Linked DNA regions of Pontibacter liquoris. The protein of the gene in region 3 interacts with the protein of the main gene of each other region in a pairwise test. Links are inferred from orthologs where the notes say so. Each region holds a gene or a part of one and is shown on either strand. Other genes may lie near its edges.

What was found.
Region 1: the proteins of dnaE (region 3) and LWL52_RS14420 interact in binary tests that used the Escherichia coli proteins (3 or more experiments, as listed by UniProt). The link is inferred for Pontibacter liquoris from one-to-one orthologs.
Region 2: the proteins of dnaE (region 3) and LWL52_RS00620 interact in binary tests that used the Escherichia coli proteins (3 or more experiments, as listed by UniProt). The link is inferred for Pontibacter liquoris from one-to-one orthologs.

The regions. Positions count from the first base shown.
Region 1 is NZ_JALEBG010000002.1:235,813-245,964, reverse strand. The notes cover bases 3,162-6,070. They hold LWL52_RS14420 (methionine aminotransferase), read right to left. Parts: upstream 5,236-6,070; coding sequence 4,087-5,235; downstream 3,162-4,086. Other genes in these bases: LWL52_RS14410 (hypothetical protein), read right to left, coding at 6,067-6,070; LWL52_RS14415 (uracil-DNA glycosylase family protein), read right to left, coding at 5,294-5,875; LWL52_RS14425 (amidohydrolase), read right to left, coding at 3,203-3,973. In the rest of the region: LWL52_RS14435 (T9SS type A sorting domain-containing protein), read left to right, coding at 1-2,161; LWL52_RS14430 (hypothetical protein), read left to right, coding at 2,158-2,559; more of LWL52_RS14410, read right to left, coding at 6,071-6,492; LWL52_RS14405 (hypothetical protein), read right to left, coding at 6,650-7,435; LWL52_RS14400 (response regulator), read right to left, coding at 7,607-8,017; LWL52_RS14395 (PAS domain-containing sensor histidine kinase), read right to left, coding at 8,021-10,152. UniProt on the Escherichia coli protein: Shows aminotransferase activity with methionine and histidine as substrates, and to a lesser extent also with phenylalanine.
Region 2 is NZ_JALEBG010000001.1:146,957-157,158, forward strand. What follows is about bases 3,387-6,345. They hold LWL52_RS00620 (DNA polymerase III subunit gamma/tau), read right to left. Parts: upstream 5,851-6,345; coding sequence 3,922-5,850; downstream 3,387-3,921. Other genes in these bases: cfa (cyclopropane fatty acyl phospholipid synthase), read right to left, coding at 6,017-6,345. Outside these bases: LWL52_RS00610 (NmrA family NAD(P)-binding protein), read left to right, coding at 1-185; LWL52_RS00615 (M16 family metallopeptidase), read right to left, coding at 292-3,252; more of cfa, read right to left, coding at 6,346-7,138; LWL52_RS00630 (catalase), read right to left, coding at 7,426-9,072; LWL52_RS00635 (DUF3667 domain-containing protein), read right to left, coding at 9,306-10,202. UniProt on the Escherichia coli protein: Part of the beta sliding clamp loading complex, which hydrolyzes ATP to load the beta clamp onto primed DNA to form the DNA replication pre-initiation complex.
Region 3 is NZ_JALEBG010000003.1:340,205-351,589, reverse strand. Bases 4,176-8,317 are described here. They hold dnaE (DNA polymerase III subunit alpha), read right to left. Parts: upstream 8,000-8,317; coding sequence 4,376-7,999; downstream 4,176-4,375. In the rest of the region: LWL52_RS18490 (OmpA/MotB family protein), read right to left, coding at 124-852; LWL52_RS18485 (DUF5329 family protein), read right to left, coding at 1,306-1,710; LWL52_RS18480 (DUF421 domain-containing protein), read left to right, coding at 1,861-2,355; trxA (thioredoxin), read right to left, coding at 2,429-2,755; LWL52_RS18470 (REP-associated tyrosine transposase), read right to left, coding at 3,483-4,013; LWL52_RS18460 (MFS transporter), read left to right, coding at 8,446-9,786; LWL52_RS18455 (LysM peptidoglycan-binding domain-containing protein), read right to left, coding at 9,906-11,385. UniProt on the Escherichia coli protein: DNA polymerase III is a complex, multichain enzyme responsible for most of the replicative synthesis in bacteria. This DNA polymerase also exhibits 3' to 5' exonuclease activity. The alpha chain is the DNA polymerase catalytic subunit.

The DNA.
Region 1 (10,152 bases), on a different replicon or contig from region 3:
CTCGCTGCAGTTCCGGCTGCGCACCGACGTGCCGGTCACAACGTCCGCCGGCCCGCTTCCCGACCCGTGGAGCGGCGGCCTCAACACGCCCCAGTTCTCCACCATCGACCTGAACAAAGACGGCCACCCGGACCTGTTCATCTTCGATAGGATGCTGCAGAAAGTATACACGTGGCTGGCGGTTCTGGAGGGTGGTAACTGGCGCTATACTTATGCACCGGCGTATGAGGTCTTTTTCCCCGCCGACCTGCACGACTGGGTGCTGCTGCGCGACTATGACTGCGATGGCCAGCCCGATATTTTCACCAGCAGCCCGCTGGGCATCCGGGTGTTCCGGCAGGAGGCAGCACCGGCCGGGCAGCTTAAGTTTGCCTTGTCCGAAGAAACGCTGCTCTACGGCAGCCGCAACGTGAACCTGCAGATGAACAGCAGCGATATACCTGCCATTACCGATATGGACGGCGATGGCGATCTGGATATAGTGGTGGCGGAGTTTTCGCAGGGCTATACCCTGGAGCATTACCGCAACATGCAGGCCGAAGAAGGCTTGCCCTGCGGCACGCTGAAGTATGTGCAGCAAACCAACTGGTGGGGAAACATTACCGAGTGCGAGGGCTGCAATTCCTTTTCATTCAATGCCCAGTGCCGGGTGGCGGCCCCGCAGCATACCGGGCACAGCGGCTCGTCGGTGCTGCTGCTGGACCTGGATGCCGACAACGACAAAGACCTGCTGATGGGGGCGCTGATGTGCAACGACCTGGTGCTGCTGCCCAACCAGGGCACCCGCGACAATGCCGCCATGCGCAGTTTTGACACCCGCTTTCCGGCTTCTAAGCCGGCCAGTTTTAACATTTTTCCGGCAGCGTATTACGAAGACGTGACCTTCGACGGCATTCCCGATCTGCTGGTAGCGCCGCAGTCCACGCACGATCTCAGGGATATCAACCTGGCGCAATCCACGTGGCTTTATCAGAACAAGGGAGCCGAGAATAAGCCGGTATTTGATTTTGTGCAGGACGATTTTCTGCAGCACCAGATGCTGGATCTGAGCGAAGGCGCTTTTCCGGCATTTGCCGACCTGGATGCCGACGGTGACCTGGATCTGCTTGTTGGTAACTATGCCGCCCTGCGCAACGGCCGTTACAGTGCTTCTATCAGCTTCTTCAAAAACACTGGCTCTGCCGCTTCGCCCGCCTTTCTGCAGGTAACCGATGATTACCTGAACCTGTCTTTCAATAACTTTAAAAGTATAAATCCCGGGTTTACAGACCTGAATGGTGACGGGCTTCTGGACCTGGTGCTGGCCTACCAGGAAGCAGAAACAGGAAAAACGGCCTTGCGTTACCTCCCGAACGCCGGCGTCAAAGGTGCGCCCATGCAGTTTAATTTTGCCAACCTCCGCGACATTATGCTGCTGGAAGCGGGCGATGCCCCGGCCTTTTTTGATGCCGACGAGGATGGCGACCAGGACCTGGTGCTGGGCAAAGCAAACGGCACCTTGGCCTTTTACCGGAATACCGGCAGTTTTGAGCAGGCAACATTTACGCTGGAAAACAGCCGTGTAGGCGCCATCGGCCTGGAGGTGATGCTGCGGAACCTGCGTCCGGCCGTGGCCGATGTGGACGGAGACGGCCAATCTGACCTGCTGACTGTGGATGACCGGGGACTCCTGAGCATCTACCGCGATTTTACCCGGCACCTGGCCCTGGAAGCCATACTTGTTCCGGAAACAAAGGTGCTGGAAAATGACCTGACAGGACAACGGCACTCCACCCGACTGGGCAAGGGCTTAAGTATAACGGCGGCTCCACTGGGAGGCGATGCTAACCTGTATCTGGCTATCGGCACGCAGGGAGGTGGCTTATACTTATTGCAGCAAACGGCCGGAAACAATGCCGTAGTTCCCGATCCGGAAGCCGGGCTCACACTACAGGTATACCCCAACCCTGCTGATCGGGGCACGCGTGAGGTGGCCAGTGTGCGGGCTTCTGCGCCTGTTACGGTAGTGGTGTATGATGTGATCGGCCGGCAGGTATACAGCCACGGCACCTTTACCCAAAGCCACAGCATTCCGTTGCGTGCCCTGAAGGCCGGCGTTTATGTGGTGCGTGCCCGAACGCAATCCGGAGAACAGGTGAGTGCTAAATTGCTGGTCCGGTGATGCGCGCGTTCCTGCTTCTCGATCTTTCTGCAGGGGCTGCTTACGGGCAACCGCTGGTGGCGCAGGTAAAACAGGCCTGGCCCGAGGTAGCTACGCTGGACCTGGATGCCGGCTCGACGGAATTACTGTTACATTATGCGCTGCGGCTGCTGCACGAGGCCGGCAAAACCGTGGTGCTGGTAAAAGCAGCCGCAACGGCAAATGAGTTTGGGAAAGCGATGCCGCTAATAGAGGAGCTGCTCGTGCCACAGGAAGGCCGGCTGCTGTTGCTTCTGGGCCCGCATCCCCGCTTGCAGCGGATGCTGCAGGCAAGACCCCAGGTACTTTACAAACAAGTGGAAACTGAAGCCGACGCACTGGCCGAAATCAGTAGCTTCTTTACTGAAACATCTGGTTAAAGAATAGTGGGTTCTGGCAGGTAGCAGGAGAAAAGCGGTTATGCTTAATAGTGGGTATTCTTCAAGTATAATGTTCCAGCTATACTTGGTGGTGGCTGTTCTTCCCTCAGTTTTATACTTAGGCCATACTTATTAGCTACTTGTATTCCGCAGTTTTATACTTGCCTTGTTTCATTTCTAGCTTTGGTGCGCTCCAAGCCCGCGGGGGCTCGTCCTGGGGGTGCAGGCCCCCCCGACAAGGGCATCGCGCTGCTTTCATTTCCTGCCCTCGTACCTCGGGCTGCCTCACTAGCGTTCGTCACCGGAAATTCTCGAGGCGCTCAACCCAAGGACTGGGATCAACTCGATAGCTTAGGTTTATACTTCAGCTTAAGTATTAAGTATAAAACTTCTCTCCTTGTCTCTTTCTTTTTTGTCATCCTGAAAGGATCTTGTGAGCAAGCTAATGAAGCTAAAACTACAGCGCTTATACTTCCCAGGCAGCCATAATAGGCTCTTCTCCTTAGACTAGCGAGAACGCGAGTTCGAAGCTAGCGAGTGTAGCTCTGTAGGCTAGGGGTAGTTAGACCCGGTACTTCACCGCCTATACTTCAGAAAGAACCTATAGCCGAACTGGCTGGTGTGGGGTAATAAAATACTTTTTCTACAAAGTAAACGCATCGGCATCCAGGTGGGCGGGAAATGCCTGCCGGAAATCGTCCAGCTCCTGTTTGTTTAGTGTTAAGGTATGAATGCCTGCTGCTTCGGTGGTTTCGAGTAACGCGTATCCTTTGGGATGGATAATGGCCGAATCGCCGGAATACGGATGGTCGTTGCCGTCGGTGCCCACCCGGTTCACGCCTACCACATAGGCCACGTTCTCGATGGCGCGTGCTTTCAGCAGGGTGCTCCAGGCCAGGTTGCGCGCTTTGGGCCAGTTGGCCACATACAGCAGCAGGTCGTAAGCGTTGCCCGTGTTGCGGCTCCACACCGGGAAGCGCAGATCATAACATACCAGCGGACAGATCTGCCAGCCCTGCAGCTCCACTACCAATCGCTCCTGGCCGGGCGTATAAGTATGGTGCTCGTTGGCCATCCGGAACAGGTGGCGCTTGTCATAAGCAGCGTAGGTGCCATCGGGGCGCACCCAAAACAGGCGGTTATAGTAGTTATCCCCTTCCTTCACGATCACGCTGCCGGTTATAACAGCCTGGTGCTGTTTTGCCTCCTGCCGCATCCAAGCCAGGGTAGGGCCTTCTGTTTCTTCGGCTAAGTCCGGGGCGCTCATACTAAAGCCGGTGGTAAACATCTCGGGCAGCACGATCAGGTCGGTAGCGGGCGCGGCGGCTGCCAGCCTGGCGGAGAACATGTGGCGGTTTGCAGCAGCATCCTGCCAGTGTAGTTCGGTTTGTACGATCGTTACCCGAAGATCCATGTTGTTTTTAATTATGAATTGCGAATGATGAATAGAACCAAGCTTTTCAGGATTTGAATGGCTATAGTGTTAGCAATTTAGCCATTCAAAATGCAACAATCAAACAATTAGACCTACAACCGGACCAGCCGCGCTGCGGCCGTGCGCAACGTGTCCTCGCCTTTGGCAAAGCAAAAGCGCAGGTATTTGTGGTCTGTTTTGTTGTGGTAAAAAGCGGAAACAGGTATGGCTGCCACGCCCGCCTGCTGCACCAGTTGCCTGGCATAGTCTACATCATAGGCATCCGTTAGGGCATCATACCTGACCAGCTGAAAATAGGTGGCCGGCGAGGGCGTGAACGTGAAGCGGGCATCCTGTAGCTGCGCCAGAAAGTAATCGCGCTTCTGCTGGTAAAAAGCCGGTAATGCGAGGTAATGCTCCTCGTGGTCAAGAAAATCGGCGATGGCCAGCTGCAGGGGCGTAACAGAACTGAAAGTGATAAACTGGTGCATTTTGCGCAGCTCGGCCGTGAGCGGCGCCGGGGCAATAGCGTAGCCAATTTTCCAGCCGGTGGTATGGTAGGTTTTGCCGAACGATGAAATAACAAAACTGCGGGCGCGCAACGATTCGATCTGCAGCGCGCTGACATGCTCCTGGCCATCAAACACCATGTGCTCGTATACTTCGTCGCTTATTACAAGTATGTCGGTGCCCTCGGTCAGGCTAGCCAGTTTCTCCAGGTCGGCTTTGGTCATTACCGCGCCGGTGGGGTTATGGGGCGTGTTGATGATGAGTAGCCGCGTGCGGGAGGAGATGCGTTTGCGCACCAGGTCCCAGTCCACATGGAAATCGGGTAGCGCCAGCGGCACATAGATCGGGGAGCCGCCGCTCAGCCGGATGGCCGGTGCATACGCGTCATAACAGGGCTCCAGCACCACCACTTCATCGCCCGGTTTCACTACGGCCATAATGGCTGCAAACAAGGCCTCGGTTGCGCCGGTGGTTACGGTGATCTCAGTGTCAGGATCGGGTTGGTAGCCATACAGGCGCGCGGTTTTCAGGCTGATCTTTTCGCGCAGCTTTGGCACGCCGGCCATGGGTGCATACTGGTTAAAGCCTTCGCGCATATACTTGTTCACCAGGTCAATCAGCGGCTCGGGGCAGTTAAAATCCGGAAAGCCCTGCGAGAGGTTGATGGCCTGGTGCTCGTTGGCCATCGCCGACATCACCGTAAAAATGCTTGTTCCTACATCAGGTAACTTGCTGCTGGGGTAGTTGATCATGCGGGATAGAAAGTTGAAAGCGAGGGTCTATGCTGCAACGGAAACAGGATGTATAAGTTTACGAAAGAAGCGCTCCAACCAGCTGCTGCAGTGCCGGCACCGCGTCGGCCTCAAACCAGGGGTTGTGGCGGAGCCAGAACTGGTTGCGGGGCGATGGATGCGGCAGCGGCATGTAGCGCGGCAGGTACTCGGGCCAGTGGGCTACGGTTTGGGTTAAGGTGGCGTGGGCCGTTTTTTGCAGGAAATAGTCCTGGGCATACTTGCCAATCAGCAGCGTGAGCTCGACGGCGGGCAACAGGGGCAACAGTTGCTGGTGCCAGTGCCGGGCGCATTCGGGCCGCGGGGGCAGATCGCCGCTTTTGCCTTTGCCAGGGTAGCAGAAACCCATCGGGATGATGGCGATCTTGGAGGCATCGTAAAACACTTCAGGCGTGATGCCCAGCCATTGCCGCAGGCGCTTGCCGCTCTGGTCATCCCAGGGGATGCCGCTGGCGTGTACTTTGGTGCCGGGCGCCTGCCCTACAATCAGCAGCCTGGCCGTAGCGCTGGCGTGTAGCACCGGGCGCGGGCCCAGTGGCAGGTGTTCTTCGCAGATACGGCAGGCCCGCACCTGTTGCAGTAAATCTTCCAGTCCCTCCATTATGTCAGAATCTGATGCAAAGGTACAACCTATACTTTAAGGAAGGAACAGCCGGCGTAAAACGCTGTAACATCCGGAATGCAAACCGCCCGGGGTAACTTCATAAACGGGTCGGGAAATGGTGTGATGACCACTGTGCCGGGCACAAAAAAGCACGGGCATAAGCCCGTGCCGGGAAGTAGGAGGTTTACTTAGCGTAAGCGGTCGTCCCAATACTCGTCGGGTGGCAACTGCCGTTCGTGGCGGTAAGTAGGGTAAGGCATGGCATGGTCGTACTGCCAGCGGTCGTTTGCGTGCTGGTTGCTGTTATGGAAATATTCGTCCTGCTGTTGCCAGGGCCGGGGCCTGTCGCTGTATTCCTGCTGCCAGTCGCGGCCTGCCTGCCGGGGCTGGCTGTGCTGCCATTCTTCGTGGCGGTTCAGGCGGCCTTCTCCTGGTGGGTGGCTTTGTTCGTGCCACTCGTTTCGGTTCCTGGAAAATAATGGTGCAGGGTCTCCCCAGCGGCTTCTGAAATCATTAAAATGATCTTCCTCATAATGCGGTGGCTGCTCCCGCTGTCGCTGTGGTGGTTGCTCCCGGTAGCGGGGGTGCCTGGGCTCGTTTTCATCGTAGTGCATACGCTGCGTAATTAAATGGAACAAGGGATGATTGCTTATTTGTACGGGGTGATGAGGAGGAGGTTTGAGCCGGTGCAGGTATAAAACAAAAGCCGGCTGTAATGACCGGCTTTTGTTTTAAAGGATAGCGCTGCGGGCTATTCGCCTTTTTCCAGCACTACCTGCGGTAGCGCTGCGTTCTGTCGGTATCATCGGAATACCTGTCGTGGCCGGTGTCTGACTCATCTGCCCAGCGGGGGCCGCTTTCATATCCTCTGTTAAAATTGCGGTCCCGGTATACTTCCGATCCGCGGCGCTCGCGGTCAAAGCGGTCGTGGCTGGAGTAGTCATGCGGGGTGTAGTTGGGATCGTCGGAGTGCATGATGTCGTTCCAGCCGTCTTTTACGCGCTGAAAGAAGCCACGTGGGTCGCGCCGCTGCGTACTGGCATCGTCGGGCGTGTAGCGGCCTTCGCGGTACCAGTTATGCGAGCCACTGCCATAGCGGTAATCATCCTCTTTGTAACGGCTGCGGGTACCGGGGCCTTCCCGCCCCGAGTCGGTGCGGTAGGAGTTCTCGTCGTGCAGGTTGCCGGGGCGCGATCCGCTTACAAAGCCACCGTACTGGTTATAGCTGCCTTGCCCTTCGCGGTTACCGTGGTTTATAAACGATTGCTCGTTGCGGTAGGGGCTGTCGGAGCGGCTGCCATAGTGGTCGCCGGGATGGGCATTTTGTCCCTGGTTGTAGGAAGTATGGCTGCTGCCACCCTGTGGGTAATTGCCGCGGTCCTGGGCTCCATGGGTGCTGAGGCCGGTGTGGAAGTAATTGCCTTCGTCCCACTTCTGGTTATGATCGCCACGATAGCCGTAACGCTGTTGTTGCTCCTGGTCCTTTTTGTATAATTGCTGGCCGATGCGTTGGTTTTCACCACCGATCTTGCTGTTTTCTCCTGCGTTGTCTGTCATAGCGTTAGGGGTTTTTTAGGTACGTTTACAATAGTTACATCCGCTGCTGCGGATACTGATTTGTACGGTGTTCCGGCGCTATTGTTGGAGCGGCCCCGCTAACGGACTAAACAGAAAGCACCCTTCCGGGCGGGCGGAAGGGTGCTGAGCGCGTGGTTTTTAAAGAGTTTTTTACTTGAAGTATTCGTGCAGGATATCCCGCACGTCGCCTTCGGTGAGGGGTTTGGAAAAGTGCTGCCGCACATCCGGAAATCCTTTCAGTTTTTCAAGGTCATAGAAGCTGGCCGAGGAGGTCAGCATCAGCATTACGGTATCTTTCTTTTTGTCTTCCGGAAACTTGCTGTACTCCTCCAGGAACTCAAAGCCATCCATTACCGACATCTTGATGTCTACCAGGATCAGGTCGGGAAGCGGATAATCTTCGGTACCGGTATACGCTTTTTCCAGGTACCCGAGCGCTTCTTCGCCATTGGTTACGATGCGGATGTCTGGTGCTACGTTCATGCGCGAGAGCAACCGGTGGTTCAGATAGTTGGTTGTTTCGTCGTCGTCAATCAGTAGAATTGTGTTTACAGTCTTCATATTTTATGCGGCAGGCAAGGCCTTCTTTTGTTTAAAGTATAAGTAAAATGTAGTCCCCTCGTTCAGGGTGCTTTCAATGGTAATATACCCCCCGTGGTTGGCCAGTAACCTGTTAACGATGTATAGCCCCAGCCCCGAGCCGTTCACATGGCTGTGGAAGCGCTTAAACATCTGGAACAGCTTGTCCTGGTGCCTGGCCATGTCAATTCCTAAACCATTATCGGTTACTTTTAGTTGTACGAAATCGCCTTTCAGCGCTGTGCTTAAGTGTACTTCCGGCAGGCGTCCGGGCACTTTATACTTGATGGCGTTGCTGAGCAGGTTGTAGATCACACTCTTCAGGCTGGCGCGGGGAAAGGGCACCACAGCGATGGCCGTAAAATCGGTGGTCACACTAATAGTTGTGTCCAGGCGATTATCCTGCAGGCTGACGGATACCTCGTCGGTTATCTCCTGCAGGTTTACCTGTTCCACGTGGCGGGTCTTCTCTTTCTGCACCTTCACTACCTCCGAGAGGTCGTTGATGGTGTTATGGAGCTGCTGCAGCGATTTGTTGAACATGCCGATCATCTTGTGCGCGTCCGGGTCGGTAAAGCTGGCCGAGGCCACCAGCTCTTCAAAGATAGTAGCCATGTTGATGACCGGGAGCTTTAAATCATGCGAAGCCGTGTATACAAAGCTGTCCAGGTCCTGGTTGATGTGGGCCAGTTCGAGGTTCTTTTCTATCAGTTCTTCTTCGGCCCGTTTGTGGTCTTCAATGTCAGTGCAGGAGCCAAACCATTTTACAATATTGCCCTGTTGGTCGCGCATGGGCATGGCTTGCCCCAGAAACCACCTGTAAATATCGCTGGAGCCATTCTTTATCCGGAACTCGGCCTCGTAAAAGGCACCGGTGTCGAGGGAGTATTGCCAGCGTTCTTTTGTGCGTGCCCGGTCGTCGGGGTGGAGCATCATGAGCCAGTTCATATCGCGGCCTTCCTGCACCGATAAATGGGTGTAGTCTGTCCAGCGCCGGTTAAAGTAGTCGTGGTAGCCATCGGGCAGGGCCGTCCAGATCATCTGCGGAATAGACTCGGCCAGAAAGCGGAACTTCTGGTTGCTTTCCTCCAGGGCCAGCATCATCTGCTTCTGGGCCTCAATGTCGGTATGGGTGCCTACCCAGCTGGTGATCTTTCCCTCGCTATCGCGGATGGGCACGCTACGCACCAGGAACCAGCGGTACGTGCCGCCCTGGGCCGACTTCCAGCGGTTTTCTATTACCAGGTCCTTGCCCGACGAAAGTGCCTCGCGCCACAGCCTGTCGGTGTGCTCCATATCATCGGGGTGAAGTATGGCAGACCACCCCTGCGCTTTTATCTGCTCAAAAGTAGTACCAGTATAGTCGTACCAGCGCTGGCTGAAATACTGCAGCGATCCGTCCGGCGATGCGGTCCAGACCAGGAGCGGCAGCGATTCGAGTACCTGCCGGGTGTGGGCATTGTTTTGGCGGATCTTCTGTTCGGCGCGCCTTTTCTCGGTTATGTCTATCATAGCGCCCACCATGCGCACGGGGGTGCCGTCTTTTTGGCGGATAACATAGCCTTTGTCCAGCACCAGCTTTGTGCTGCCGTCGGCGCAACAGAAGCGGTACTCGGCAGACCAGTTTTCTTCGCCGCCATCAATTACGTTGTATATCGAGGCTTTCACCGCTTCGGCATCGTCGGGGTGAAGGTGGCTTATCCAGGAGTCAGCGGTGTAGGTTTCTTCTTTGGGGTAGCCGAACAGGGTCTGGAAGCCATCGTTCCACCAGATGCTATCGTCCCGCAGGTTCCAGTCCCAGATAACATCGTTGGTGGCTTTGGCCACGCGTTCAAAGCGCTGGGTGCTGGCCTGCAGTTCCTGCTCCTGTGCGCGGTGTTTGCGCAGGTCCAGGATAGAACCGATCAGGCGTACGGGCTTTCCTGCAGTATCATACATACTATAGCCGTGGTTCCGAACCCTCGTATAGGTGCCGTCGGCTTTGCGGAAGCGATATTCGAGGGTAAACTGTTTGCTGTTTAAGGCAAAGATATCGGCAAAGGATTGGGTAACGCGCGCTGCATCCTCCGGGTGGATCTGAGCCAGGGAATCCTGCAGCGTCTGTTGCAGGTCCGCGT
Region 2 (10,202 bases), on a different replicon or contig from region 3:
TCAATGCTATCATTAAGATCACAAAAACAGTTACACCCAACAATAACGAAGTCTTTCCGGCCTGGCAGGGCATGCAGTATATGCGCGATATGTTCAGCGGATTGCCAAAGCTAGAGCCATTAGATAACAACCGCTATCCGGAAATAAAGTGGACAGGTGTAGCCGAAGTGCTGGAGAAGCGGTAGAAGCGAACTTAACAAGTATAACTATAAACCAAAAGCGGCAGCCATACTTTGGCTGCCGCTTTTGGTTCTGGTCTAACGTCTAAATACTAGCGTCTAACGTCTGTTCTTAATACCCAAACAACTCCGTTAAGCTCAGCTGCTTCACTTTGCCATACTTGGCCAACTCTTTAAAGTTCAGCTTGTCTTTAGAGCCGATCACCAGGATGGCCTGTGGCTGGGCTTTGATATACTTCTGCTGGAACTCCTTCATCTGGTCAAACGTCATGGTGTTGGCGCTCTGGTATACATCCTGGCGGATGTCGTAGGTGAGACCCAGCTTTTTAGCCCGCTCGTAGTCGAATAAAATGTTGGACTTGGTGATGCGCTCGGTAGAAATGCTGTTGCGCAGGGAGGCGCGGGCGTTCTCGAAGTTAGCATCAGCCAGCGGCATATCCGTTAGCAGCGTCTGCATGCCCGCCATGGCCTCCGACAGTTTATCGGCCTGTGCCCCAATGTAGGAGAGCAGGTAGTTGGCGCGGCCTTGCTTTGTAGCCGGGCTGTAGAACGAGTAAGTAGAGTAAGCCAAAGCTTTGGACTCACGCAAATCCTGGAACACAATGCCGCCCATGTACTCGTTGTAGAGTCGCACCACCGGCACAATGTCCTTGGTATACGGCACCGACTTACTCAAAAACAGCATTTCGGCCTGCACCATGTTGTAGTCGGCCCAGTACACGGTAGGCTGTTTAAAGTCGATCTCGGCGAATATCTTTTCGGCAGGCACCGGTTTCAGGGTGGCAGGCACCAGGTGCTCCTGGTTCAGTACGGTCGTCAGGTTGTCGGTTTCACGTGGACCATAGTATAGCACGCGGTGCTGGTAAGTAGGAATACTTTTGATGATGCTCACCAGTTCCTGCGGCTTCACCGCGTTCAGCTGCTTTTCTGACAGCACCGTTGTGAACGGATTTTTAGGGCCATACTTGGCGTAGTTCACCATGGCCTGCTGCAGGATCACGCCTTTGTTCTTCTTGGCATCCTGGCGTGCTTTCAGCGTGCCTGCCACCATGTCGTTGAGGGCCTGCTGGTCCGGTTTGGGGTTTGCCAGTACGCTTTCAAACAGCGTCAGGCCTTTTTCAAAGTTCTCATCCAGCCCTGTCAGGCTTACATACACCTGGTCGCCGGAAGTGAACACGTCAAAGGAGGTGCCCAGCTGGAAAAACTGTTTCTGCAGCTCCTCGGCGCTATACTTGTCAGTGCCCAGGTACTTGAGGTAATTCACGGCCATGCCCAGCTTCGGGTCGTTGTTGGTGCCCATATCCAGGATGTAGTAAAGCTGGAAGAGGCCGTTATCCTTGTTTTTGGTATACAGCAGCGGAATGTTTTGCTTCAGTTTTGTTTCGGTGATGTCCTTTTTGTAGTCTACAAACACCGGCTGCAGCGGCTGTACGTTGGCCTCTTTGGCCATAAAGGCCTTGTAATAGTCAGATTGCGCGTCGCGGTTTACAGCTACCGGTGTAATGGCGGGCTTGTCTACCTTTTCGGCGTTCGGATCTTTGCCGGTGCGCTTATACACCAGCACATAGTTGTTGGTAAAGTACTTGTTGGCCACATCCACCACTTCCTGTTTGGTGATGGTGCCGAACTCGGCCTCGCGCCCCACAAATTTCTTCCACGGCATATCGTAGATAAAAGCAGTTACAAAGGCATCGGCCCGGTTGCTGTTATCTTCGTAGGCTTTCATGGTGCTGATCTTGTCGTTGTTCACCACCGCCGTGATGAGCGACTCCTCAAACGCGCCTTTCTTAATCAGATCGAGTTGTTGCAGCAGCAGGTCGCGCACCTGGTCCAGCGACTGGCCCTGGCGCGGCATGCCCGTCATCCGGAACGTGCCATAGTCGTGCATCGGGGTGTCATAAGCGTAGGCATTGAGGACCTTCTGCTGCTGGTTCAGGTTCAGGTCTACCAGGCCGGCAGAGCCATTGTAAAGCAGGTTGCTGATCATCTCTACTACTAGCGCCTCGCGGCTGTTTATACCCGGCGTGCGGTAAGCAATCGAGACGTTCTCGGCATCCGGGCCCAGCACTTCCTTCACGATCGGCTGCTGAATAGGCTTTTCCTGGGCTACGTTAAAGGTCGGCACCGGCTTTTTCGGAATGGCACCCCAGTACTTGTCGATCAGGCGAATGGTCTGGTCAAAGTCGATGTCGCCGGACATGGCAATGGCCATGTTGTTGGGCACATAGTAAGTGTCAAAGAAATGCCGGATCTCAGTGATAGACGGATTTTTGAGGTGCTCGATGGTACCGATGGTGGTCTGGGTGCCATACTGGTGCGTCGGGAAAAGCTCCTTATTGATCACCTCGGCCACTTTGCGGCCGTCGCTGTCGAGGGTGCGGTTTTTCTCTTCATACACAGCCTCCAGTTCGGTGTGGAACAGGCGCGGCACCATTTCCTGAAAGCGGTCGGCTTCCTCGGCTACCCAGGGCTCCAGCTGGTTACTCGGAATATCATTCACATACACGGTCTGGTCTACCCAGGTATAGGCGTTGGTGCCTTTGGCGCCCATGTTGGTGGTGAGCTTGTCGTACTCGTTGGCAATGGCGTAAGTGGCGGCTACCCCCGATACGCTATCGATCTGGTGGTAGATCTTTTTGCGCAGGGCAGCATCCGAGGTCTGGCGGTATTTTTCGTACAACGCTTCGATCTTTTCGAGCTCCACTTTCTCTTTAGCCCAGTCGGCGGTGCCCAGCTTGGTGGTACCCTTAAACATAATGTGCTCCAGGTAGTGCGCCAAGCCTGTAGCATTTGCCGGGTCGTTTTTGCTACCCGCATGCACGGCCACATACGTCTGGATGCGCGGCGCCTCTTCGTAATCCGTCAGGTATACTTTCAGGCCGTTGTCCAGGGTATAAATGCGGGCGTTCAGCGGATCGCCGGGCACGGTTTCATACGTGTACTCCTTTTGCGCCGGGGCTGCAGTTGCCGTAGTTTCAGTAGCCGATTGGGTTTGGTATGCTTCCTGTTTGCATTGCGAGAACGTAACGCCCAGTGCCAGCAGCAACAGAGAAGATCCTCTTTTTATAGTCATAGTTTTTGATGATAAAGTATGACTATAAATATAAGGAAATTAACGGAAGGGTGCTAGTATAATAGTGAAGGTGATGAGGTGAAGAGTACGGAAGGCTTGCCGCACTCTGCTGGCTTTTCGCCTCGCCGGCGGGGCCCTACTTTTTTTCTTGACAAAAAAAGTAAGCAAAAAAGTCAAGACAATTCGAAACTCGCTGAACGCTCAAACATCGAATCGTCAAATGAGGGCACCTGGCAGAAGCTATACTTTGTAGCTTCTGTTGAAAAAATGAATTTATACGAGCCTTAGCACGCTGTTTTGCTTTGTTGCTGTGAGAGGATGCATTGTTGTGAATAGCTGTTCCGGATGCTTAATCCGGAACTATTCCTGAAGCGGATTTCCTAATCCGCTTTAACAGCAAAGCTGGGATTAGGAAATCCCTTGCAGAGGGCTTTCGGATTTGGAAGTCCGAAAGAGCAGGATCCTTCCCCATATTCCCCTCCTGGGAGGGGTAAGGGGTGGGTTAAGCTATAGCACAACTCCTTACAAGAGCGCAATAGCAACATCGATAATGATAGCAATATCAATATTGAGTAAGTATAAACCCGCTGCTCAAAAGACCTCGCGGCGTCTTGCAGACCCGCGAGCGTCTGATGCCTATAGCCGTTCTTTTATACTTCCTAGACCTCGCTAAAAGTCCGTATCTAGCCCGATCCGTTGCCGCAGTTCGACCAATACCGGGTATTTCTCGGATAGGTACTGAAACTTGTCCTGCGAAGTATAAAGTTTACGGCCTTCGTCCTGCACTTCCATCACCTCAGCCTTAAGTTTTATACTGCGGTTGCCGAGCTCCTTTTTCAGCTCTGCCAGCAGGGCCGGGCGCACGGTGGTGAACTGGTCCAGCATCACATGGTTCTCCAGGTGCAGGGTCAGCTCGTTCTGGTCGCTTACGTGGTACTGGCGGTTCAGGAGCGTATACTCCATCATGTTCTCCGAGCGCTTGCGGCGCAGAATGCCGTGCCATACGGTTTTCAGGCGCGCCTGGTCTACGGGTACAAACGTTCCGTAACCGGCATCCTCTTCTTCCTCCGCTACGGTTGTATCCGTTACAGCGGCCTGGGCATTCTGCAGGTCTTTCAGGCTGGGTAGCTTGCTCAGCTTTTTGGGCGGCGGCAACTGCACCCCGGCGCGCGGCGTGTGGGCACTGGGTATGGGGCTGCTGCCCGGCGGTGTTTGCGGGTTGCCCGGTGCAATGTGCGCATCCGGTGTTACATGCTGCGGCTTGGGCGCCTGCTGCAGGTCCTCGGAGGGTATGTGCGTTGGCGTATGAGGCGGCTGTAAGCCCTCCGACGGAGTGGTGCCGGGAGCATGCTGCTGCAGCTCCTCCGACGGCACATGGTTTGGCTTGTGTTGCGGCTGTAAACTGGCCGACGGAATGGCACCTGTACTTGTACCGGTAGCGGCTGGTGCCGTGGCTGCTACCTTAGCTTTTTTTGCTACTGCTCCGTCTTGTGCAAAGCTCAACGCGGCATTCAGGTGCGCCAGTTTCATCAGGCACAGCTCTACGTGCAGGCGTTGGTTTTTGCTGCTCTTGTAGTTGGTATCGCAGGTACTTACCAGGTTCAGGCCCGAGAGCAAAAACGATACAGAAGATTTCTGCGATTGCTCCGCATACTTTGCCTTGATGTTATCAGATACTTCCAGCAATTGCACGGTTGCCTGGTCTTTGCACACGAGCAAACTGCGGAAGTGCTCGCCAATGCCGATCAGGAAGTTATGGGCGTCAAAGCCATTCTTCAGAATCTCATCAAACAGCAGCAGCGAGCCCGAAAGGTTTTCCGTCAGCAAATGGTCTGTTAATCGGAAGTAGTAATCATAATCCAGGATGTGCAGGTTCTCGACTGTGGCTTTGTAGGTAACCTTGCTGCCTGAGAACGTCACCATCTGGTCGAAGATCGACAAAGCATCACGCAGGGCACCGTCCGCTTTCTGCGAGATCAGGTGCAGGGCATCGGGCTCGGCAGTTATACTTTCTTTGGTGGCGATGCTGCCCAGGTGGCGCACCATGTCTTCGATGCGGATGCGGTTAAAATCAAAGATCTGGCACCGCGACAGAATGGTCGGGATGATCTTGTGGCGCTCGGTGGTAGCAAGTATAAAGATGGCATAGGAAGGCGGCTCCTCCAGCGTTTTCAGAAACGCGTTGAAGGCCTGGTTTGAGAGCATGTGCACCTCATCTATGATGTAGATCTTATACTTGCCCGTTTGCGGTGCATAGCGAACCTGTTCCACCAGGTTACGGATGTCCTCTACCGAGTTGTTGGAGGCCGCATCGAGCTCATGGATGTTGAACGAACTGCTGGAATTAAAGCTGCGGCACGACTCACACTCGTTGCAGGCTTCTGTCTCGGGAGTGATGTTCTGGCAGTTAATGGTTTTTGCCAGAATACGGGCACAGGTGGTTTTGCCCACGCCGCGCGGTCCGCAGAAAAGGAAAGCCTGCGCCAGGTGCTTGCTGCTGATGGCGTTTTTAAGGGTATTGGTTATATGGTGCTGCCCTACCACACTGTCGAACGTGGTGGGGCGGTATTTACGCGCTGATACTACGAAATTTTCCATTACACAAAGATAATCAATCCGAAGCTGAGATGGGAGTGCTTTTTATCCAGCAGTTATCCATAGACTTATCCACGGACGCAGCCTCAGACCCTGCAACAAAGGATGGGCAGAAATGGTGGCAGCAGGTCGCGCTCAGTAAGGTTTGTGGGCAAGAAGCCCCGGGCTTTTATCTCACCGCTTCATAGCCGCCTACGATACCTTTTTTGGAAAGCACCAGTTGCCAGAGCTGGTTGTTACGGGCCCGGAATGAGCCGGCGCTGGAGAGCAGGTAGTATTTCCACATGCGGTAAAACCGGTCGCCGTACTGTTGCTGTAACTGGGGCCAACTCTGGTCGAAATTGTGGAACCAGGCCATAAGCGTATTATCATAGTATGGACCGAAGTTGTGCCAGTCTTCCACCACGAAAAGGTGCTCCATGGCTGCGCCCAGTTGTTTGATAGAAGGAATCAGGCAGTTGGGGAAAATGTAGGTGTCGGTAAACGGGTCGGCAGAGGTGCGGGAGAAGTTATTGCCGATTGTGTGGAGCAAGAACAAGCCATCCGCTTTCAGGCAGCGGGCAGCAGTTTGCATATACGTGCGGTGGTTGCGGTAGCCTACATGCTCGGCCATCCCCACCGATACCACGTGGTCAAACGTTTCGCGCACATCGCGGTAATCCTGCAACCGGATCTCTACGGGCAAGCCTTTGCAGCGCTCCCGCGCCATTGCTGCCTGCTCCTGCGATACCGTGACGCCTACTACCTGAGCGCCATACTTCTCGGCGGCAAACCGGGCAAAGCTGCCCCAGCCGCAGCCAATGTCAAGCACCCGCTTGCCGGGCTGCAGGCGTATTTTGCGGCAGATTAGGTCGAGTTTGTTTTCCTGGGCCTCGTCCAGGGTGTCGGCATTTTTCCAGTAGCCGCAGCTGTAGGTCATTCGCTTGTCCAGCATCAGTTGGTAGAGGTTGTTGCCGATGTCGTAGTGCCGCTGCGCATTGCGGGCGGCTTTGCCTTTGGCCTGCAGGTTGAGCAGTTTTGGCAGCAGCAGGCTCAGCACCGAGCGCCAGCCCAGCCGGGCCGTTTTATACAGATCCGCCCGCAGCGCCTGAAAAACGAAGGCATCCAGTTGTGCACAGTCCCACCAGCCGTCCATATACGATTCGCCCAGCCCCAGCGTGCCTTGCGTGAGCACGCGTTTGTAGAACCGCTCGTCGTGCACGTGTAAATCCCACGGACGGGAACCGTTTATCTTCACATCCGCTGTTGCTAAAATATCGGATACAGGCTGTTGCAGACGAGAGGTGCTCATAGCGCTTGGTTGAGTATAAGTGACTGGTATATAGTTGTATACTTGTATTGGCTATGAACGCTTTAGAAGTAGAAGGGTTAGGAAGATAGCGGCGTGGTAAAAACAAAGGCAGCCTCTGTAAAAAGCTGCCTTTGTGGTAAGCTCTGGTATTTATCCCTGCAAACAAGTATAAACACTGAAAACAGAAAAGGTCGCGCAAGCAGGTACGGCTTTTCCAGTGAAGACCTTATTCAATTTTATACTAATGCCATATAAGCTTCCGTACCTGATTTTGAATGGATGCCGCTTTAGTAGGGTTTTGCGGAATGAGAGTCCTGCTGGGCCTGCTGCACGCCTTCTTTGGTAGCAGTATTGCCGATCGGTCCGTCAGTGCCTGCCACTTTATCCTGGTGCATCTTCTCACGCATCTGCTTGATGCCTTCGGCCACCCGACGGCCATATTCTTCATCGGCCTGGGTAAAGTACTCCACCATTTTATCCTGGATGCGCTTGTCGCAGGCAGCCAGGGTGTTCGACAGGTTCATGATGAGCTCGTCACGCTCCCAGCCTTCGAAGTTGCGGAACGTTTCACCGGCCTGCTTAAAGTCGTTGGCCCGGTCTATCTTTTGGCGTACAAGGTTGGCTTCGTAGCGTGGTGTATAATCTTTGCCCGCTTTCTGCGCTTCTGTCAGTCCTCCCAGCACCGATGGCTCATAGTTTACGTGGGGGTTCTGCCCCTCGGCAAAATCTGTTTTGTACGCCATTTGGCCGCCGCGCTGGTTGGTCGCTACGCGGGTTCTGGGGGCGTTAATCGGCAACTGTAAATAGTTTGAGCCCACGCGGTAACGCTGGGTATCAGAATAAGAGAACGTACGGCCCTGCAGCATTTTATCGTCTGAGAACTCCAGCCCGTCTACCAGCACGCCCGTGCCGAAAGCGGCCAGTTCTACTTCGTTAAAATAATCCACGGGGTTTCTGTTCAGGGTCATTTTGCCTACCGGCAGGAAGGGGAACTGGTCTTTTGGCCAGAGTTTGGTGTCGTCGAGTGGGTCGAAATCCAGTTCCGGGTGCTCATCGTCGCTCATGATCTGCACGCAGAGTTCCCACTCCGGGTAATCGCCTTTTTCAATGGCTTCGTAGAGATCCTGGGTGGCATGGTTAAAATTCTTGCCCTGCACTTCTTCCGCTTCTTTCTGGGTCAGGTTGCGGATGCCTTGCTTCAGCGGCTCCCAATGATATTTTATCAGCACAGCCTCGCCATCCTGGTTCACCCATTTGTAGGTGTTTACGCCGGAGCCCTGCATCTGGCGGTAGTTGGCCGGAATGCCCCAAGGCGAAAAAAGGAAAGTAGCCATGTGCGTAGCTTCCGGGGTGCCGGCAAAGAAATCGAAGATCCGTTCGCCGCTCTGGATGTTGGTTACCGGGTCAGGCTTTTGCGAGTGGATCAGGTCCGGAAACTTCATGGCATCCCGGATAAAAAAGATTTTGAGGTTATTGCCTACCAGGTCCCAGTTGCCGTCTTCGGTATAGAATTTAACAGCAAAACCGCGAGGGTCGCGCAGGGTTTCGGGCGAGTGCGTGCCATGGCCTACTGTGGAGAAGCGCACAAAGACCGGCGTCTGCTTTCCTTTTCCCTGAAACAATTTGGCGCGCGTATACTTGGCGATAGGTTTATCGCCTACTTTGCCGTAGGCTTCGAATACGCCATGGGCACCGGCACCTCGGGCATGTACCACCCGCTCCGGCACCCGCTCCCGGTCGAAGTGCGAGATCTTTTCAATAAAGTGATAGTTTTCCAGGGTTGCCGGTCCGCGGTTGCCCACCGTGCGGATATTCTGGTTATCGGTTACCGGGTGGCCTTGCCGCGTAGTTAGCGTGCGGCCCTGTTCGTTTTCATTTGCTGCGCCAGAAGAATTTGCCTGGGAGCCCTGCTGCTTTTTATTGTTTTCAATCATGGGTACATGCTGCTAAGTTGAAATAAAGGGTAGCCTATACTTCTTTAACTACAGCAATGTGCAATTAGTTGTGTTTAAAATTATATTTAATTGCTTTGTGCCTTAGATAGGTGTGAGGAAGCAAGCGTTAGTGATCTGTAGCGTTGTTCTTCGCGCGCAAGGGGAGTGAAGCTTAACCAGAATTGACAATCCTAAACTATACTTGCTTACGGATTCCCGATAGATTTAAAGCTTTAAATCGTATACAAGGTGGCTATCACAACTACAAAGCCGCTCAAAAGCAGCAGCCCACTGTAGGCAAAGAACAGCACGAAAAACTTATAGACGGTGCGCCATCGTCTGCTACCGTAGTAATTGCGCATAGAGCGGTAAATGTACCATAAAGCTACCAGCGCGCCTGCTAATTGTAGCCAATCCTCCATAAAAGGCAGCACCCAGCTTAGCAGGATCAGGATCGAAAAGAACAGGAATAGAAAAGAATGTACGTGTATAGAGTAGATCAGGTGCTCTGTGTAATACTTTGATGATCGGAAGCTTACCAGTTTCAGGATCAGGGCAAAGAGTGGCAGCAGGATAAACATCATTTTAGGCACATGGCTTACCAGCTTGATCTTAAAGAGCTCCCATTTCAGTTCATCATCCTCTAGCACCTTCCATTTTGCTTTAAGAGAGTGTGATACAGCATTGTCGCCAAAAATTTTGACTGACAAATTTGATGGTGTTATGTGAGTGGGGGCAGCAACGGCCGCCTCGTTTTTCTTGCCGGTACTGTCTGAAATTGCCTGGCCTTTGTCGAGGAGGTTGTACGTGGCTTCTCCCGCTTCTGCAGAAACGGCATTGCCAACAACTTTTTTTACTTCTTCAGCTTCTGCTTTGGTCATGGTATTCTCCGCTGCAGCTTTGTCTTTGATGACTTCCTTTTTGTTGCTGTTTGAGTTGAGGTTGAAAAGCGAAAAGAACACGATGCTGATGAAGATGTACATGCTGATCGGGCTGAGGTGCGAAGCGCGCCTGCCGGCAAAATACTCTTGTGTCAGAAACCCTGGTTTTGTGAAGAGTGGAACCAGGCTATTGAAAAGCTTTGACTCGAAATGAAAGTAGTGGCTTATGCTGTGTAATGCCAGGTGCAG
Region 3 (11,385 bases):
CAAGCCCGCTAAGCAGGTATACTTTCTGCTGTGGTACAGACAAAAAAGGCCGCCAACGATAACGCTGGCGGCCTTTCTATTATGATGTTAACGTTTCTAGCGTCTGCTAGCTAACGTCAGAAATTAGTTTTGAGCCTGGGCCTGCGCCTGGATACCCAATACTTTGTAAACCTCAGTCAGATCTGGCGTCAGGATGATCTCTGTACGACGGTTCTTCGCTTTAGCGGCTGCTGTACGGCCTGTGTCAGCTGGCTGGTAGTAAGCACGGCCTGAAGGAGTTACTCGGTCAGGAGTTAAGCCTTTCTGCGTTAACAAACGTGTGATCTCTGTAGCACGCAATACGCTCAGATCCCAGTTGTCAGCAATTTTCTTTGTACCTGGCAATACTTCCACGTCATCTGTGTGGCCTTCTACCATGATACCCACTTCCTGGTTTTTCTTCAGCACGTCTACCAGTTGGTTCAGGGCTTTCTGGCCGGTTGGGTTTACTTTGGTGCTACCAGTAGCAAACAACAACTTATCAGACAAAGAAACATAAACCTTACCATCTCTGATCTCTACATGCAGGTCGCCTTGGTTAAAGTCTTTCAGCGATGCATTGATTTCATTCTTCAGGTTACTTAACGCCTTGCTCTGCTCGTTCATCTGGCGCTCCATATCAGCAAGTTTTTGCTCGCGCTCTTTTAAGCTGGCAGAAAGTTCGTCTACTTTTTGCTTAGAGGCAGCTTGTTCCGCCTGAAGGGCATCTTTGCTGGCTTTCAGGTCTTCGTACTTTTTAGAAGATACGCAAGACGCCATCAGCGTAGTGCACAGCAACAAGGACAGGGATGCTTTGAAGAAGTTGAATTTCATGGGTGTTAATTGATTTGTTGTGGATATTGGATTAAGGTAAATATTACGATTTACAAATATGCTAAAAGATTGTGCTTCAAACTACAAAATGCGCTTAAAATGCAGCCCTAAATCAGAAGGTTTGCTCCTAAACGTAGCGGATGTTAGAATATTGTATAAATAATATATATTTCGTAATATTTTAATTCACAGGCTTTTGCCCCCGGTTGCGCTGCTTCGGTGCCATACTTCAGTTCAGCTTCCGGATAAACCCTTGTTATAAAGATAAGCATGAAACACCCTGCCTGCCTGAACCAGCGCAGAGACATGGGATTTGGAGGGAACCAAGTATAAAAGCGCGTGCCTCACAGAAAACAGTTTCTGTGGGGCACGCGCTTTAGGTAACTTATCAGGTAAGCGACGGCTGCAACTGTCAGGCGTTTAGCCAGTGCCAGGCCTGGGGCGTTCGGTTTGCTACTGTTTCATTTTGGCCAGTTCCTGGTGCAGCACTTCGGAGCAGTTTACAGTCCTGCCATCGGCAAAACGGATCTGGTACGGTTTGCCCGACATACCCGATTTAGAGGCAAGCGCATCTATAAAGTTAGTGGCTGTTTTCACTTCCTGCTGGTGCTTTTCCCATTTGGCCTGCAGATGGTCGGCGGCCTGCTGGCAAGTATAACTGCTGCCGTTGCGGATAAAGGTCGCCTCCTTCATGTTGCGCACGCAGTTGATGAGCTGTTGCACTTTCTGGCTTTCTGACAGGCTGGCGCTGTCTCCGGTACTTTCAGAAGTATGGTTTGCGCTTTGCTGCGCCTGTGTAGGGTTTAGTGTCGCCAGGGCAAGTAGCAGGGCTGCACCTGCCATCATACAACGTAACATAGTTTTAAGGGTTAGTTTAACAAAGCTTCAGACATTCTTACTCCCTTACCAACTTTCGGGTACTTAAGTTCAATCAAAATGCTATTGTAAGGGGCAAATGCCGGCAAAGTAGCCATAACTTTGCTGCCAGCGGGCGCGTTCTGGATAAGTATGGCGGACCTTTTTGATACGGCGCTGGGCTTAGATGAATCTACCTTAACGTGGTGGCAGATGTCGCTGCGGGCGGTGGTTGTGTTTATCGTAGCGCTGGTCATCATCCAGCTCGGAAACCAGCGCATATTCGGCAAGAATACGGCTTTTGATATTGTGCTGGGCATTATCTATGGCTCCATCCTGAGCCGCGCTATTACCGGCAATTCCCCTTGCTGGCCTACCCTGTGTGCCACTTTGGTACTGGTGCTGCTGCACAGGCTTATGGCTTACATCGCTTATAATACATCCGGGCCATTCGGCGATCTGATAAAGGGAACACCAGTGCTGCTGGTAAAAGAAGGGCAGGTGCTGGAAAAGAAGCTGAAGGAAAATAGCTTGACGGACAATGACCTGGAGGAAGCCATGCGCAAAAAGGGTGTTCTAAATGTAGAGGACATTCAGACCGCATACCTGGAACGTAGCGGCGATATCAGCATTATCAAAAAAAGTTAGGAGACCTGCATAATACAACGAGGCCTCTCCCTTACAGGAGAGGCCTCGTTGTATGTACAATTTCTAGTGTAACTTAGGCCATTTGGGCTTCGAGTTTCTGCGACAGCACGTTTTTAGGCACAGCGCCTACTTGCTTGTCTACTACCTGTCCGCCTTTGAACACCAACAGCGTTGGGATGCTGCGGATACCGAACTTGGCAGAAGTTTGCGGGTTAGCGTCTACGTCTACTTTACCGATCACAACTTTGCCTTCATACTCGCCGGCCAGCTCTTCCACGATCGGGCCTACCATACGGCACGGACCGCACCACTCGGCCCAAAAGTCTACCAATACGGGTTTATCTGAATTGATGATCTCATCAAAATTCGCGTCTGTGATTTCTATTGCTTTGTTAGCCATAACTTTAATGGTTTGTTGGTTGAATTCTGTGCTATAAAATTAATAACAAATGTAAGCTAGACAAATATCTGCCCATTTCCCGGCTACCTGACAAGCTGTCTGGCAGCCCGCTTAAACTGTTCGTTTATACTTACGATAGAAAACACCGGGAAGGTGTGTTTTATTTGTATAAACAAATGTTATGAATAAAAGTTTCAGATGCAAGGGTGAGGGTGAAAAAGTGATGTAGCACTCGGTACCAGCCTTTGCTGGCGCAAGCGTTTGCTAGTATCTTGGTTTGGGAAAACTCAGGATTTAACTTGTACTTGGCTAGAAGCTTTGTCTTGTTTCAAATTATGATTTTAGTAGTTTTCAGGCGAAGCATAGACTATAATTCGCTTTAAGCTCTGAGCGTTAAGCAGGCTTTTCGCCTCGCCGGCTGGGCCCTACTTTTCTCCTTGATGGGGGTAGGGGCCCTCGATAAGAGAAAAGTAGGCAAAAGAATCAAGACGATTTTGTCTAAAGGGGCCCCCTACCCCCACTCGCTGAACGCTCAAACAAAAAATCGTCAAAAGTGCATATGGCAACCTATTCTGCTTTGTAGCTATGTGCGTATGCAGTTGTGTGAGAAGTTGTTTCTGATTTCTTAATCCGCGTTAATGGGAATACTGGGACAAGGATGTCCGAAAGAGCGGAAGTATGAAAGAGCGGGTAATCAAAATTGCATTTAGTAGAAGTTGCAAAACATTCAATCCATAAACTCAATTTCTAGCAAGCCCTGAAAACCAGCATAATTTGCAGCGGAGCTATACCTGTAATACTCAGGCTCTTCTACTATTTCAGCACGCACCGGGTTTTCATGTATATAATTTAGCTTCTGGTCCATGAAAGCATTGCTGATAAGTTCCTTTGCTTCGTTGCCGTCCTGCCATACTTTGTAGTGCCGCACTTTTGGGTTGAGATGCGCGTTGAATTCGAAGCGGTGCAGTAGCCATTGCCTTCTGCTTTCCGGCTCTTCCTGTATGCAAGCCACGATTTTACGGCTAGTATAACCTTTGAAATCGCGCAGAATATCAGATAAGCTCTTATGTTCCTCTGCTGTGGAGGCGATTAGGTGCAGGTGGTTGCTCATGAGGCACCAGGCATACAACTTTAGTCCTTTATGCTCCTGGCAAAATCTCAGCGCCTCCACTATGATGTGCTTGTACACTGGGCGCGTAAACACATCCACCCAATCCACTACCGTCATGGTCAGAAAGTATAAACCGCCGGGTACAATTCTGTTTTTGAATCCAATAAAGCAGCTATACTTTATACTTTACTTTGCTGTTGCAATCTGCTGTTTAACTGTTCCGGATTTCTTAATCAAGCTGTTTCGGATTTCTTAATTTGGAACTAACCCTTAAGCGGATTTCCTAATCCGCGTTTGTTGGGATGCGGGGATTAAGAAATCCCCGGCAGATGGCTTTCGGACTGAGAAGTCCGAAAGAGCAATAGCAATAGAGAAGTATGAAAAAGCGTTTCAGAAGCCGGAAGCAAAAGAGGTATGCTGCCGCAGCAGCATACCTCTTTTATACTTGAAGGAGCTAAAGATTTCACTTCCAAACCCTCATATTGCCTCATCTCCACATCCTCACATCTTCAAATCAGCTTACATTCGCCCAGTCCCAGTTCCTTGATCGAACTCAGAAACAGTTTCGGATCGATCCTATACTTGCGCGAGTACATCGGCAGGGCCAGTTTCTCTTCGGGCACATGCAAGGTGATTTCCAGGCGTTTGTGGCCCGGGCAGGCAATAATGGCGCCTTCCAGTGCCTCGGCCAATCCCTGGTTAAAGTGCTGCAGGTTGATGTTGAGCTGTACGCCCTGTGCCATTTTATCAGTAATGTCGCCGAGCAGCTGGATGTTGGTGGGCTTCAGCTCCCACTGGTCCTCGGTTTTGTAGCGCAGCTGCACTTTGCCCCGGATAAACAGGTATAAACCCGTTTTCAGGTAGGGCGAAAACTTCACGTAATCTTCCCCGAACAGCGCCATCTGCATCGTCGAGTCATAATCCTCGATAGAGAACAGGGCAAACGGATTACCGTTCTTGGCGGTGCGCAATACTACTTCCGCCACCATGCCGGCTACATTCACATCGCGGTTCTTATACTCTTCGATGCGGTCCAGCGAGCAGGTGCAGTAAGAGTCGATCTCGAGTTTGAACTGGTCGAGCGGGTGGCCCGACATGTAGAAACCGACTACTTCTTTTTCGCGGCGCAGCATTTCGGCCTGCGTCCATACGGGTACTTCGGGTATTTTGGGCATGGGCGCCGATACGGCCGCACCGCCCCCAAACAACGACTGCTGCGCAGCCTGCTGCTCTGCCTGGTAGTTGTTGCCATAGCGCACGGCCTTCTCCAGCAGAGGCATACTTTCGCCCTCGGGCACTTCGATCAGCTGCGCGCGGTGGTAGAGCCCCCAGGAGTCAAAGGCGCCGGCCAAAGCCATACTTTCAAAGGTCTTCTTGTTCACGGCCCGCAAATTCACGCGCTTGGCAAAATCGAAAATATCCTGGTACATGCCGTTCTTTTCTCTTTCCGAGATGATGGCATCCACCGCCGATTCGCCGGTTCCTTTTATCGCCGCCAGGCCAAAACGAATGTGGCCCTGCTCGTTGACGTTAAATTTCAAAAGCGATTCGTTCACGTCCGGTCCCAGCACCTGTACGCCCTGCTTGCGCGCCTCCTCAATAAAGAACGTCACCTTCTTTATGTCGTTCATGTTGTTAGTGAGCACGGCAGCCATGTATTCGGCTGGGTAGTGGGCCTTGAGGTAGCCGGTCTGGTAAGCCACCACCGAATAGGCAGCCGAGTGGGAGCGGTTAAAGCCGTACTGGGCAAACTTCTCCATCACGTCGAACACCTCGGAGGCTTTCTTGGGCGGGATCTTATGGATCTCGGCAGCACCGGCAATGAACTTCTCACGCTCCTCGGCCATCTTTTTCATGTCCTTTTTACCCATGGCGCGGCGCAGCAAATCGGCGCCGCCCAGCGAGTAGCCGGCCAGGATCTGGGCCGTCTGCATGATCTGCTCCTGGTACACCATAATGCCGTAGGAGTACTCCAGAATGGGTTTGAGCAGTTCGTGCGGGTATTCTACCTCTTCGCGGCCGTGCTTGCGGTTGATGAAGTTCGGAATGAACTGCATTGGGCCCGGGCGGTACAAGGCGTTCATCGCGATCAGGTCTTCGATGTTGGTTGGCTGCAGGTCTTTTAAGTACATGCGCATGCCTTCGGACTCGAACTGGAACGTGCCGATGGTATCGCCGCGCTGGTAGAGCTGGAACGTTTTCTCGTCGTCTATCGGAATCTCGTCAATGTCGATCTTTACACCGTGGTTTTTCTCGATCAGCTCGATGGCATCTTTGATGATGGTGAGGGTTTTGAGGCCCAGGAAGTCCATCTTCAGCATGCCCGCGCTCTCGATCACCTTGCCGTCGAACTGCGTTACCAGCAGGTCCGAATCTTTGGAGGTAGAAACCGGGATGTAATTGGTGATATCATCCGGGGCAATGATCACGCCGGCGGCATGGATACCTGTGTTACGCACCGAGCCTTCCAGCTTTTCGGCCAGTTTCAGCACGGCAGCCCGGGCATCGGTGCCTTCACGGATGGCGGCCAGCTCCAGGTTCTCCATAAAAGCCTTAGCCAGCGTGGTGCCCGGGGTTTCCGGTACCATTTTGGCCAGTTCGTTGGCCTCGGCCAGCGGCAGGGAGGTAGAGCGCGCTACATCTTTGATCGACGATTTAGCTGCCATCGTACCGAAGGTGATGATCTGGGCTACCTGCGTTTTGCCATACTTGTCCACCACGTAATCGATCACGCGCTGGCGGTTCACGTCGTCAAAGTCAATATCAATATCGGGCATCGACACACGCTCCGGATTCAGGAAGCGCTCGAACAGCAGGCTATACTTGATTGGGTCGATGTTGGTGATGCCCACGCAGTACGCCACCGCTGAACCAGCTGCCGACCCACGGCCCGGCCCAACAGCCACGCCCATGTCGCGGCCCTTGTTGATGAAATCCTGCACGATGAGGAAGTACCCGGCAAAGCCCATCGTTTCGATAATGCGCAGCTCGTAATCCAGGCGCTCCTCTATCTCAGGTGTGATATCGATATAGCGTTTTTTGGCCCCTACATACGTCAGGTGGCGCAGGAAGGCATCGGCATTGGCATGCTCTGCCGGGATCGGGAAGTTGGGCAGCAGGATGTCACGTTTTAGTTTGGGCGGCGTGATCTTGTCTACGATCTCGTTGGTGTTATCTACCGCCTGCGGCACGTCCAGGAAGAGCTGGTTCATCTCGGCCTGCGTCTTGAAGTAGAACTGGTCGTTGGGGAAACCAAAACGTGTTTTCGGACCAGCCTCGTCGATGCGGTTAAGCATCTGGCGCACATTGGATTGATGGCCATACTTGCTGCGCACGTTGTCCACGGTGTCGTAGATCACTTTCTGGTCATCCGACAGGAAACGGTAATATTTAGTGGCAAAATCACCTACCGGGGTGCTCTGGTCTTCGCCGGTGTTCACGCACAGCAGAATATCGTGAGCGTTCCAGTCGTCCTGATCCACGTAGTGCGAGTCGTTGGTGCAGATCACCTTGATGTTATACTTGTGGGCGAACTTGAGCAGCACCTGGTTCACGTCTTCCTGGCTTTTGCCGGTGCCGTCGATGTTCTGCAGGCCGTGGCGCTGCAGCTCGATGTAGTAATCCTCGCCAAACAGATCGAGCCACCACTTCAGCAGCTCTTCGGCTTCGGCTTCGCCTTTCCAGAGGATGGCCTGCGGCAGCTCGGCCCCGATGCAGCAGCTGGTCGCGATCAGGCCTTTGCTATACTTCTGCAGCAGTTCCTTGTCGATGCGCGGCCACTTGCTGTAAATGCCCTCGATGTAAGATAGCGAGCACAGTTTGGCCAGGTTCTGGTAACCCTCCTGGTCTTTGGCCAGCAGCAGCTGGTGGTGGCGCACGTCCTTTTGCTCCTTGGTAAAGGTTTTCAGGTGGCGGTCTTTCACCAGGTAAAACTCGCAGCCCACGATCGGCTTCACGTTATACTTGTTGGCTTCGGCCACGAAGTTGAAAGCGGCAAACATGTTGCCGTGGTCTGTCATGGCTACTGCGGGCATGCCATCGGCCTGCGCCTTTTTCATGAGCGCGCCGATGCTGGCCTGGCCGTCGAGGAGCGAGTACTGCGTATGGGTATGTAAATGCGAAAAAACAGGCATTTGAGAGAATTACAAATTAAGAATTACGAATGGCTTTTGGATAAGAGAAATACTATACTTGGAGGCCATTTCCGGGATGTTAAAAGTACGCAAAATAGGGCGGCTACCCAAACCAAAAGCGACCCATTTACCAACAGACTTACTAACAAAAAAGCTGCGGAAATAATCTCCATTGCCCGCCCATACTTTTAAAGTATAACCTGCCGCTCAGCTGTAAGTCCGGGCTGCTGGTTCTTCATTTGCAGAGCGCATACAGCATAAGCTTTCAGATAAAAGCTTATCCTTCAGAAACTTCTTGGTGCCGTGCCGGGGGCCTGGGATGGGGCAGGCACGAACCCAGAAAGCTCTCACCGGTGGTAAAAAGCGTGCTTTGCTTTCCGGAAAGTATAACGCGCAGGCCACGGAAGTACGTAGACAGGAAGCAATGCTCCATTTTAATGAAGACTATGGCAGAAGCGGAAATTGAAGTAAAAAGTAAACTGGCCGGTATGTTCCGGGCCCTGCGGCACAAGAATTACCGGTTATTTTTTCTGGGGCAAGGGATTTCGCTGATCGGTACCTGGATGGAGCGCATTGCCATGAGCTGGCTGGTATACCGCCTCACCGACTCGGCCTTTCTGCTGGGCATGGTCAGTTTCTGTAGCCTGGTACCCTCTTTCCTGCTCGGACCCTTTGCAGGCGTTTACTCCGACCGGTTTGACAGGCACAAGATCCTCCTTATCACCCAGGCCTTATTTATGTTGCAGGCAAGTATTGTGGCGGCGCTGGTGCTTACCAACACGGTTCAGGTATGGCATATTATGGCGCTCAGCGTGTTTATGGGCCTTGTAAATGCCTTTGATACCGCTACCCGGCAGGCCTTTGTGATCGAACTGGTAGAGGAGCGGGAGGATCTCAGCAATGCCATTGCGCTCAATTCTTCCATGTTCAATGTCGCGCGCCTGGTGGGCCCTTCGGTGGCCGGCCTGGTGATTGCTGCAGTAGGGGAGGGTGCCTGCTTTCTGATCAATGCCCTGAGTTATATCGCCGTGATCGGCTCGTTGCTCTTTATCCACCTCAAACCCTACGAACGCAGGTTGCAGGAGCACAAAGTATGGCAGCAGATGAAGGAAGGCTTTCACTATACATTCAGCTTTGCACCCATTCGGGCCATTATTCTGGTGGTAGCCAGCATGAGTTTGCTAGGCATGCCGTTTACGGTGCTCATGCCGGTATACGCCCGCGACATACTGGGAGGCGATGCCAGTACGCTGGGCCTTTTGATGGGCGCAACGGGCATCGGGGCGCTGGGCGGGGCCCTGTTCCTGGCGCCGCGTAAATCTGCCATGGGCCTGGGCAAAGTCATTGTAGTGGCGGCTCTGCTGTTTGGTTTGGGACTAGTGGCTTTTTCCGTTTCCCGCGTGATGTGGCTCTCGCTGCTGTTTATGCTGGTTACAGGCTTTGGGATGATCGTGCAGATGGCCTCCTGCAATACCATTCTGCAAACCATTGTGGATGATGACAAGCGGGGGCGTGTAATGAGCTTTTATGCAATGGCCTTTATGGGAATGGCGCCTTTCGGGAGCTTGCTGGCCGGTGCCTTTGCCGACAGATACGGGGTGGTGCATACCTTGCTGGGCAGCGGCATACTGGTAATACTTTCCATTATCCCGTTTGCCCTGCAGCTAAGCCGTCTGCGGGAAATGGTATACCCTATTTACCGCCGCCTGGGCATCATGCCTGAGATTGCCACCGGGCTGCAGGTAGCCACCAACCTATCCGGGCCCGGCGAAGAAGCCTCTCCGTGACAGACACCCGCTATGTTCCGTTCTCAACAGTAAGGCACCTAAACGAATAAAGCCGGTTTCTCAACCGGCTTTATTCGTGTGTTATACTTTATACCTGCCATTTGGTGGCAAGCAGCACCTTACTTTTTCTTGATGAGCAGTTTCTCGCCGGCGCTTACTGCAAAGTCGCTCTTGTTGTTCCACTCCATAATATCCTTGATGGTAACGCCATACTGGCGGGAGATCTGGTACATACTTTCGCCAGGGGCTACGGTATGGTAGGTACTGTTTCCGCTGAAAGTGCTTTTGGCAGCAGGTGCCGGCTCGCTGGCTTTAGCAGGCACAGCGGGCGCTACAACCTGCAGTTGCTGGCCGGGTTTGATGGCGATGTCACTTAAGCTGTTCCACGCCCGCAGCTCCTCCAGCGTAACGTTATACATTTTAGAGATCTGGTAAAGCGTTTCGTGCGGGGCTACGGTATGCACACCATTGGTTGCTTTTGCCGGAGCAGCACTTGTTTCAGGTGCTTCGGTTTGGGCAGGCGTTGTCAGGGGCTCGGCAATCAGGAGTTCCTGGCCCATCTTCAGCGGTTCCTCGCCCAGGTTGTTCCAGCGCGTAATATCATTTACAGTTACGGCATACATCCTGGAAATGCTGTAGAGCGTTTCGCCCTGCTTTACTACGTGGCGGGTTGGTTTGGCCGCTGGCTGGCTTTTCACCGCAGTTTCCTCTGGTCTGGCAGTTGCCGCGGGCGCTTTGGCAGGTGCTGCTGCCTTGGGCGTTGAGCGTGGCTTGGCAGGTGTGGCAGCTTTAGGCGCCGGTTCTTTAAAGATCGTGTCTGTTGCCGTGCTTTCTGCTGCCGGTTCTACGGCATTTCCGGTCGTGGCAGGCGTTGTTTTAACAGGCCAGTTCACCGTATCCACGGCCCAGTCTTCTTCCTGCTGCATTAAAGTGTCAGCGGTTGCTTTGGATGACGCAGGGTATAACACCGAGGGGGTAGGTTCAGCGGCAGGAATGGCCTCTTGCTGCACGGCTACCGTATCGGCTTCCTCCTGCTCGTTCTCCTGCGTAATGGGGTTTGCCTGTTTTGCAGCCGTTGGAGCGGCTACTTTAACCGGAGCATGCGTAGGTGTGGCTGGTGTAGCCTCAGCCGTTTCAGCGTGTTTTCTGCCGCCCTTCAGGCTGTTAAAGAACCGGGTAAAGATACTCTCCTTTGGTTTATGCTCCGGTGTGACCGCCGCAGGCTGGTTTTGTGGCGTGCTGCTGCTGGCTACTGGCTTGCTGTAACTGGCCGGCGCTGCAGCGGAACCCTTAGCAGCCTTGTTTACATCCCGCACTTCCACGACGGTGGTAGCCGGACGGCGCTTTTGCAGCCATAATACACGGCCGGGCACGGGTACCTCGTTGCGGCTCATGCGGTTTTTGTAGCGCAGGTAGTTCAGCTTCAGGCCATAATGCTGGGAGATCTGTTGCATGTTCTCACCGGGCTGCACCACGTGGAACTCAGCCTCGGCCGAGGTGTTTTTAGGCTCAATATAATAGGCTGCTCCTTGTTGGATGTTATCGAAACTGTGCAGGTCGTTATACTTGAGAAAGCGGCGGGTAGAAATGCCGGCCTGC